Regions from separate parts of the Streptococcus australis genome, predicted to be linked through region 2. Evidence: predicted binding sites of a transcription regulator. Region 2 holds the regulator's gene; the other holds the start of a gene.
The links. Region 2 encodes Rex, which represses fermentation and respiration genes when NADH is low (regulators of the CRP and FNR family bind a similar motif). Its sites were predicted from a motif close to TTGTGAANTANTTCACAA; they were not measured.
Positions count from the first base shown of each region.

Region 1: the regulator Rex is predicted to act here: its motif matches at 1,466-1,483, upstream of FGK98_RS03940 (formate/nitrite transporter family protein).

Region 1 is NZ_LR594040.1:797,416-802,637, reverse strand. Features, by position in the region: gene FGK98_RS03945 (O-acetylhomoserine aminocarboxypropyltransferase/cysteine synthase family protein) at 1-496, opposite strand, end outside; gene FGK98_RS03940 (formate/nitrite transporter family protein) at 646-1,443, opposite strand; gene FGK98_RS03935 (hypothetical protein) at 1,568-1,915, opposite strand; partial or broken gene FGK98_RS10045 (hypothetical protein) at 2,038-2,379, opposite strand; gene FGK98_RS03925 (hypothetical protein) at 2,417-2,620, opposite strand; gene FGK98_RS03920 (hypothetical protein) at 2,752-3,381, opposite strand; gene FGK98_RS03915 (hypothetical protein) at 3,408-3,824, opposite strand; gene FGK98_RS03910 (class A sortase) at 3,898-4,638, opposite strand; gene gyrA (DNA gyrase subunit A) at 4,638-5,222, opposite strand, start outside.
Region 2 is NZ_LR594040.1:1,058,627-1,063,848, forward strand. Features, by position in the region: gene FGK98_RS05265 (cysteine desulfurase family protein) at 1-211, shown strand, start outside; gene FGK98_RS05270 (DUF1831 domain-containing protein) at 216-563, shown strand; gene FGK98_RS05275 (DUF4649 family protein) at 570-779, shown strand; gene FGK98_RS05280 (redox-sensing transcriptional repressor Rex) at 868-1,509, shown strand; gene FGK98_RS05285 (gamma-glutamyl-gamma-aminobutyrate hydrolase family protein) at 1,525-2,214, shown strand; gene radC (RadC family protein) at 2,211-2,891, opposite strand; gene pcrA (DNA helicase PcrA) at 2,934-5,222, opposite strand, start outside.

The sequences.
Region 1 (5,222 bases), 260 kb from region 2:
AGTCAGGAATGTTAATCAAGGGATTCCCTAAGGTTTCAATCAAGACAAGCTTGGTATTGTCACCGATAGCTGCTTCAACTTCCTCCAAATTATCCACATCTACAAAGGTAGTTGTGATTCCATAACGAGGAAGGGTTTCTTTCAAGAGATTGAAAGTACCACCGTAAATAGTTGACGCTGCCACCACATGGTCACCAGCGTGAGCAAGCGCCAAAATAGTGTAGGTTACAGCAGCCATACCTGATGCGGTAGCTAGTGCTCCAACGCCACCTTCAAGAGCTGCAATTCTTTCTTCAAATGCTGCTGTTGTAGGATTTGTGATACGAGTATAGATATTGCCTGGTTTTCTCAATGCAAACAGATCTGCACCTTCCTGTGTGTCATCAAAAACGAAGGATGTTGTTTGATAAATAGGTACTGCACGAGATTTGGTCGCTGGATCAACTACTTGTCCAGCATGTAATTGTAGGGTTTCAAATTTAAAATCACGAGTCATAAGACGACCTCCAAATAGCTTCATTAGGGATATTGTATCATCTTGTACCAGTCTTTTCCAATACAGTTTTTCTATATTTTGATATAAGGAACAACTATGACTAGTCTTACATCTCAAACAAAGAAGCACGATTAACTCGTGCCCGTTTTTTAATCTACATAAGTATCTTCGTTTTTGTTGAGGAAAGCGTAAGGCAAGCCCATCAAGAGACCTCCTCCGATAAAGTTCCCGACAAAGGTTACACCCCAGTGACGAAGAATATTAGGTATGTCAAAGTTTGCAATTGAATCCGCTGCAACACTGAATTTAACAATCGCGAAAGAAGCAAAGTTCGCAGCAATGTGTTCGTTTGTTAAGAATACAAACATGTAAATTGCTGATAAAACGAGCCAAAGTTTGGCGCCACCGTCTTTCACCAAAACAAATGAAAGAATGGCAATATTTACAAAAATATTGGCTAAAATACCTTCAAGCAAGACTAGCTCATTGGAACGCCCTAATTTCATCTCAACAACTCCTGAAATGAAACTATCATGTGTTAGATTTGCATAGGCTGCTGAATGGGCAAAGCCCCAACCTGCTATAAGAGCACCAATGAGGTTAAAGAAGGTACAGTATAGTAAAATCTCAGCTGTTTTTCTCCAAGAGATTTTTTTCAAGAAACTACCAGCTGTCAAAAACATCATATTTGAAGTTACTAGCTCAGCATTCAAGAAAACAATGTAGGCCAATCCCCAAGCAAAAACAAATGGGAAAAGGAAACGTCCACTACCAGGTGCGATCTTATTAATCAAGTCAGCACCAACTGCGCCCGCAGCCGTACTAAATGTTAAAAAGGCACCTGCAAACATGGAACGAATTGCATACTTAAACTTGCTTTGGCTATAAAGACTTTCTTTCTTCTTACAAGCAAATTCAATCTTTGAGATAAATTCTGAAGAGACCATAAAAAACTCCTAAAACTTTTATTTGTGAATATTATAACATAAAGCACGCATTTTGAAAAGCCTTTCTTGTATACGTTTTCTACAAAGAAAATCAATGCATTGGGGAATTCCATAAATCTCTCCTTTACCCATTAACAGAAAAACATTCCAATGTTTCAAATTGATCATCCAAAAATTCAAACTCAAATAGGTGCCAGTCATCGAAGGTTTGCTCACAATAACTAACTGTTCCTTGATTGTAGTCAATGATAGGTTTCCCCAGCTTGTTCTTCACATCTTCCTCGCTGACTTCTCCATACATTTTCTTAAGATCAGCTAGCATGAAGTTGATAATTCTATTGAGATTTTCCTGATAATTTTTTGATAACAGTTCAACTTTATCTATAAAGTCACAATCAGGCTCCTCGTCCCAAACAAAGGTCACTCCCTCATGCTCATAAGTGTATTGCTGTAAACTCTCATCAAAATTCATTGTTCACTCTCCAAATCATTATCATTTACTAAAAATTTCTTAACATTAATCAAAATGTTCAAATGATTTCATAAAAATGTCTTCCACACACGCGTACGATAAAATAACAACACTTGCAATGATTAGAAGATATCATCATAATGTTCACTCGCTTGTTTCACAAACTCGAAAATGTTCAAAGATATGGTTTTCATTTCCAATGAACCTAATGCCCCCAAATCATTCATATAAATAGTGTCGTCAGAATCTTTCTTTATAAAAAAAGCGACATCCCCATCTTGCCCAATCAGGAAAAAATCAGGTTCCCACTCTTCTATTTGGTAGGTGGAGTTTCTTTATAGCAAATCTAGTCTTGAGTATAAGGTGATGCCTGTATTCTCTATTATCAACTCTCCGGCTTTGTCGATTTTACTCAAGAATTCTGCGTATAGGTTTGGAAGTACCAAGTCAATCTGATTATTCATTCTCAACTCCTCATCTATTTTTCCTACTGCGAAAGTCCTATATCTCATCTTCACTTAGTTCTCTAAAATGTAAAATATGATATCCAAAATAAGATTTCCCCGATTTTCCTATGAAGATTCCGTGTTCAGTCATATTGGCAATTTCTCCCAAGAATATCATAGGAAGATCCTTGTCAAATGGAAAACTACTTGTTATGTCTTCTTTGAGCGTAACTAAAGACTTTTCTCTTAACTGACTCATTATCTATCCTCTCTTATGCCAAGCATTCTTCGGTTTCTTACGATAAATCTTTCAACCTACTGACCAATTTCCTTTCACATTGAAAAGATACCATTAAAGTTGAATGATCATCTTACAAGCATCATACATTATCAAGTTTTATAGTTTTCGATTTCTTCTCTACTCATTCCTACAAGTTCTGTCGTCCACAAGCCCACAATGTCCGACAAGACTGAATCACAGGTATATTCTTCTTCACCGTCTATATACTTACAGGAAAAGACAGGCTTCCTTGTCGCCGCTTGATAAAATGCCATGGCTACTTTTTCTAGTTTTTGGGGATTGAAATCAAGTGATAGTTTTTGAGCCATATTTCCTCGTACCAGATCCCAATTTTCCTGCTTAACCTGATAGCTTTCTCGTATTTTAGACACATAGCCCCTACAAAATGCTTTCAATAAGTCTGTGTTCTGATAAAGATACCGACAGCTAAAATCCGAAATACAACCTGCGTGAAGTAGGAATGTCAGTAAGTCATCCAGACTTTCTGCTACTCTCCCCACTTGGCCCTCACTTCCGATAAAGCCTATGCTGTTATCTTCGAGAAAAACATATTCTCCCCCACTACCGTCTTGAGCAAAAGCCTTACAGGCAAGAGAGTACTCCTCATTGTTCCCTGAAAACTGGACTTCACTTATCTTGTCATAAAAATAAATATCACATTCAGTCATCAGTAAGGTCCTTAACTGTTCATTTTCTCTGACTTCTTGTAGCTTATCCATGATCATTCCTTTCTTAAACTAAACACTTATCCATCTATTACAATTCTAATATGGTAGTTTTTAGTTTCATTCTTTAGATTCCTCACAAGGAGATCATTCTGTTTTGATTTGCCACAGAAAAACGATAGGGGCTTTCTGTCTTTCTGTTCAATACACACATGATACCTTGCCCCATTCAATTTGATACTTTGAACACATTTGACATCAATCCTTCTGATGTCATTCAGAGGGATGATTCGCTTTGAAAACACATAGGCATTATGGATATAAAACCTGCCTTTGGCGATATGAAATGGGGAGAAAAAATTTCCACCACTACGACGGACAATTATAAAACGACGCCAAAGGATTAGTAAAAGAATAGCTGCCAATAAATAAATGGAAAAACTAAAGACAGGATTTTTCCACAACGTTTTCATTCCAATCCAAAGATATTCGAACATGCATTATTCTCCTTTGACCGACGGTTCTATTTGACAAAAACCAGTGAAAAATACAATTCACTGGTTTTTGAGGTTAATAACGTTGTTTATATGGCTGATTAAAGGCGCTTAGGATATCATCAGATGTTTCAGAATAAGCTTTAACTTCTTTAAAATCACCTTTAACAATAATCCGCTCTGTAGCATTATAGTCCACACAAGTTACCAGCGTAATCTCCTTAACTCCTTCACGATCCTCGATTTCATCTACCCGATCGGGGGTTACGTGCTTCACTTCACGAATCTCATAGGTGTATACTTTATCTTTATCAGTCAGATAAATCTTCATCCCCGCCTTGGCATTGACCAAAGGCGAAAAGAGCATCTGACTTGCATTTTCAGCAGTAAAGATATGGTGACTCGCTAGAGAATAGTTGCCCTCTCCCATTTTCTGATTTGCTTTCATGGTTCCTGCTCCGTAGAACAAGTTTACATTATCCAAACCTTTAAAAATAGGTAGGTTGATCTCTACTTCAGGAATGGCAATCCCTCCGATAACTGGAAGTTGCTGAGCATCCCACTGGGCAGCTAACACCGCTTCCGATGAAATGGATTTGACAGAATCAAAATCGAAATTTCCCTCTGTCTCTTTATTTTCCTCAATCTTTTCCTTAGTCACCTGACTGACTTGGTATTTATTGGTATTCCAAACCATAAAGATATCACGAATTTGAGCATTAAAAATCAAGGCAAGGGATAGAAGAATTAAAAATCCAGCTAAAATATTGATTAGTATATTTTTACGGTTATTCTTCTTCATTTTTCTGTGAGACATTATGCTTCACCCTCTGTTCTCTCTTCTGTTGCTACCTCTTCTTTTTCTGCTGCGGCAACCGTTGTGAAGGTCACAATCTTAGCATCCTGGTCTAGACGCATCACCTTCACTCCCATAGTTGAGCGTCCTGTTTGTGAAATATTGGCAACGTTTGTACGAATCATGACACCTGTATCTGTAATAATCATCAGGTCTTCATCACCTTTTACAGTGAGGAGGCCTGCAAGAGGACCATTCTTCTCAGCTACATTGGCCGTCTTCATCCCTTTACCACCACGGCCTTTAGTTGGGTATTCAGTAGCAAGAGTACGTTTACCATAACCTTTTTCAGTGATGATAAGAACTTCGTCTTGGTTTGTAATCACGCTAGCACCAACTACTGTGTCACCCTCACGAAGATTGACTCCTCGGACACCCGTGGCGATACGACTCATCCCACGAACAGCTGACTGATTAAAGCGAACAGCATAACCAAACTTGGTACCAATGATAATATCCGTGTCTTCTTCTGTCAATAGAACATTAATCAACTCATCTTCATCTTTGAGATTCAAGGCTTTAAGTCCATTTTGACGAATATTGGC
Region 2 (5,222 bases):
TTTGCTTCGGTTAGACCTAGAAGGAATTTCAATCTCAACTGGTTCAGCCTGTACTGCTGGTATTGTACAGACCAGTCATGTACTCGAAGCTTTCTATGGGTCCGATTCCCATCGTTTAAAAGAGTCTGTCCGTATCAGTCTTTCTCCTCTTAATACCGAGGAAGAACTGAAACAACTGGCACAAACTTTAAAAAATATTATTGGAGATTAACCTAATGGCATTCGAAAAAACCATTAAACTACAAAACTGCCGCTACGACTATACACTTAGTCCAACTGTTAAAAAGTTCACACTGAAAGACAATACTTTCTTTGAAACAAAAGTCGGAAACTACGAACTGACTCGTCTACTTGAGAAAGTACCCAACAGTGGTGAAGGTTTCAAACTAAAAATCATCATCAATAAAGACCTCTCAGGTGTTAAGATTAACATCACTGACAAATCTGGTCTTCGGTTGGTGAATATTTTTAAATCTGAAGAACACCATATCCACCAAGAAAAATTCTACTTCCTCATGGATAGCCTTGTAGAACGTGGAATCTTCACAAAAGAAGAAAGATAGTTTGCTATGTATTGTCTCACATATAAAGATAGTTATCAAGTAGAACGCACACTTGAATTTGCCGATTACGAAGAGCTCATGCTAGCCCTATCAGGATGCGTGACCATACCTGATACATTTTTGGTCACCTCACTAACCCTTGATGATAAGGTAATCTACCAAGGATTAGTCGGAGATCTCTATCGTTTTCTATCACAAACTAACTTTTCAGACTAAAACTAAGAATTTTCTTAGTTTTTTCTTATTTTTGTTGATTTTTTCACAATGTTTCTATAAAATAGAAGAATAGAAAGGTTGTGACTTTGTGAAAGAAAAACAGTCTGCTATTCCAAAAGCAACAGCAAAAAGACTCTCTCTTTACTATCGAATTTTCAAGAGATTTCATGCAGAAAAAATCGAACGTGCCAACTCTAAACAAATTGCAGAGGCTATCGGTATCGATTCTGCGACCGTCCGTCGTGATTTTTCCTACTTTGGTGAACTAGGAAGACGTGGATTTGGTTATGATGTCAAAAAACTCATGTCGTTTTTTGCTGACCTCCTAAATGATAACTCCATCACCAATGTTATGTTGGTTGGTATTGGGAATATGGGACATGCCCTTCTCCACTACCGCTTCCACGAGCGCAACAAGATGAAGATTATCATGGCCTTTGACCTGGATGATCATCCTGAAGTCGGTACTCAGACTGCTGACGGGATTCCCATCTATGGTATATCTCAGATTAAAGAAAAAATCAAAGAAGCAGATGTTAAAACTGCTATCCTAACTGTTCCAAGTGTTAAATCACAAGAAGTCGCCAATCTTTTGGTCGATGCAGGTATAAAAGGTATTCTCAGTTTTTCCCCTGTTCACCTACACCTTCCAAAAGACGTGGTCGTTCAGTACGTCGATTTGACAAGTGAACTCCAGACTCTCCTCTATTTTATGCGAAAAGAGGATTAGAAAGCGAAAACATTTATGAATAAACCAGTTATTGGGATTACAGGAAATGAAAAAGCTCATCCAGATGATGACATCATGATGAGCTATGCTGCAAAAGGCTTTGTTGAAGGAGTCAAGGACGCTGGCGGAATTCCCATCATCCTACCGATTGGTGATCAAGAAATGGCTAGCCACTATATAGAAATGATTGATAAACTCATCCTAACTGGTGGGCAAAATGTCGACCCAAAATTCTATGGCCAGCCGAAAACAATTGACAGCGATGACTACCATCTTCAAAGAGATCAGTTTGAATTAGCTCTGATTAGGGAAGCAATCAAACAGAAAAAGCCAATCTTTTCTGTTTGTCGTGGTACTCAGCTTTTTAATGTTGCCATGGGAGGCACGCTTCATCAAGATATCGAAGACCACTGGCAGGATTGTTCAGCCGAATACACTACCCAACGCCTCGCTACTGAACCGGATACCGTTCTCCGAGAAATCTACGGAGAAATCTCTCATATTAACTCCTTCCACCATCAAAGCATCAAGGACCTAGCTCCCAATTTAAAGGTGGTGGCCTACGATCCCAAGGATAAGATCATCGAGGCAGTCACAACGACAGATGACATCCCATTTCTCGGCGTCCAATGGCATCCAGAATTTCTATTTGAAAATCGTCCCAAGGATAAAACACTATTTGACTATGTCGTAAACGAACTCTAAATCAGATCTGTCTTTTCACGGTAACTAAAGTAATCGGAGTGCGAGACAATCAGATGATCCAGAAACACCAGTCCCATTAGTTCACAGGCTTCCTTGACTAACTTGGTTACATGATCATCATTTCGGCTAGGTGCTACAGCGCCTGATGGATGATTGTGGACTAAAATAACAGAAGTCGCCATATGCTTGATGGCATAGTGAAGGATTTCCCTTGGTTCAGCAATACTGCGTGTCGCGGATCCGATAAATATGGTCTGCTGATGAATGATTTGATTTTGAGTATTAAGATAGAGCGCCACTAGGTGCTCTTGTTTTTTATCACCAAGTTCCTGTTGCATTTTTTTAGCTAGCTTTTGACTGCTGAGAATACTTTCCATCTCAAGGGTTTCATGCTTGTGAATGCGATGCCCCAATTCAATCACTGCTTGTAGTTCAATGGCTTTGATACGTCCAATACCAGATAGACTCTGCAATTCCTGCAGGGTCATTTTTTTCAAATCAGTTAAACTGGTCAAACTGTTCAAGACTTTCTGGGAAATTTCAAAAACATTGGCCTGACGTGTTCCGGTTCTGAGTAATATAGCTAGCAATTCTTGATTGCTCAGTGCCTCTACTCCTTCTTTAACCAGTCTTTCTCTAGGTAAAAGTGAATCTTCTTGGAATGAAATACTATACATAAAAATCCTCCTCACTATATTATTCGTGAGAAGGATGGATAATTAGATTTTTTTCTCAATTGGGGCTACGCTTGCTAGGAGTTTTTTCAGACCAACTTCTGGGAAATTGATTTTCAGTTCCTGAGTATCGCCACTACCTGAGACCTCAAGGACCGTTCCCTCTCCCCACTTCTTGTGAAGAGCAATATCCCCAATAGACCAATTTGTCTCGCTAGACGCTGATTTTGCGCCAGCTGCAAATTGACCAAATGGGAGTCCACTTGACTGGATAGAGCTTGGTGCAGCCTTGCGTTTACGGTCTTGAAGCGCCTGAGCCAAACTCATTCCTTGACCGAAAGTAATCTCACCACTGTTATAAGAAGCCTTGAAACTGGTATTAGCTGGTCGAGCCAAACCTTGATACTCAAGCAATTCCGAGCTAATTTCATTGATGAAACGTGTTGGACGATTATAGTTGGTACGACCGAAAAGTAAGCGAGAGTTGGCATTGGTCAGATAGAGGATTTTTTCAGCGCGCGTGATACCTACATAGGCCAAACGGCGTTCTTCTTCCAGTTCATCAGGATCCTCAGCTGCTCGACTAAGTGGAAAGACGTTTTCCTCCATTCCGATGATAAAGACAACCGGAAACTCCAGTCCTTTAGCTGCATGGAGTGTCATCAAAGTTACTTCAGATGTCTCCTGACTACCAGAATCCGTGTCTGCAATCAAGGCCAAGTCATTCAAAAAACGACTGAGTTTATCCAAGCCAGTTTCCTCTTCTTGACTTTCAGGATTGTCATCAAAATTCTTAGTAACAGATAAGAACTCTTCGATATTTTCTACCCGAGCCTTGCTTTCCAAGGTTGCTTGGGCATTAAGAATATGGACATAAGCTGTTTTTTCAAGAACCGCTTCAACCAACTCTGTAATAGTTAATTGGTCCAGTTGCTCCCGTAAATCAAGTATCGTATTGGCAAAATCCCAGATAGACTGGGCTGCTTTCCCTTTGATGCCAGATAACATGATATTGGCTGAAGCATCTAGCATGGACATGTCCTGCATATTCGCAAAATCACGGATTTTCTCAACCGTTCCTGGCCCAATTCCACGTTTTGGTTCATTGATAATGCGCTCAAAACTGATATTGTCACTCAGATTAGCAATGAGGTTGAGGTAGGCGATAATGTCACGAATTTCCTTACGGCTGTAGAACTTGGTTCCGCCGACCATAGTATAAGGAATATTGGACTTAAGGAGGGCCTCCTCAATAGTACGTGATTGCGCATTAGTCCGATAAAGAACTGCAAAGTCTTTGTGAAGGAAGTTTTGACTGCGACCGAGTTCATCAATGGTTTTGGCTACAAAAACAGCCTCATCTTGTTCGTCATTTGCACGATAGTAAATAATCTGCTCCCCATCAGCATTCTGAGTCCAGAGATTCTTAGGACGACGATTTGTATTGTTTTTAATAACATCATTGGCGGCTTGGAGAATAGTTTTGGTTGAACGGTAATTTTCTTCTAGTAAAACAACCTTGGCTTGAGGGTAATCTTTTTCGAAATCCAAGATATTCTGCATATCAGCACCGCGCCAACCGTAGATAGACTGGTCTGCATCCCCAACTACACAGATATTTTTAAAGCGAGATGCCAAGAGTTTGACCAGTTGGTACTGGGCATGGTTGGTATCTTGGTACTCATCAACGTGAATGTACTGGAACTTCTGCTGGTAGTAGGTCAAGACATCAGGATTTTTATCAAAGAGACGCAGGGTCAACATAATCAAATCATCAAAGTCAACGGACTCAGACTGACGAAGCTCTTTCTGATAGGCTGTGTAACATTGAGCCACGATTTGAGTGTACATATCACCAGCTTGAGCAGCATAAGCCACATCATCAATCAAGTCATTCTTGGCATTGGAAATGGAACCCAAGATTGTCCGTTCATTCCATTTTTTCGGATCCAAGTTCAACTGCTTGAGAATGCGTTTCATAAGGGTTCGTTGTTCACCAGGATCTACAATGGTGAAATTACGATTGTAGCCAATATGATCTGCATCACGACGCAGGATACGAACACACATGGAGTGGAAAGTCGCAATCAGACAGTCCTGAGTAGCTGGATTGAGACCATAAGCACGCTCTTTCATCTCACGCGCAGCCTTATTGGTAAAGGTAATGGCCAAGATATTCCAAGGATTGACCATCTTTTCATCAATCAAGTAGGCGATTCTGTGAGTTAAAACACGAGTCTTCCCAGAACCAGCCCCCGCCATGATTAACAAGGGACCTTCTGTCGTTTGCACCGCCTCAGCCTGACGGTCATTCATTCCATTCAATAATGCGTT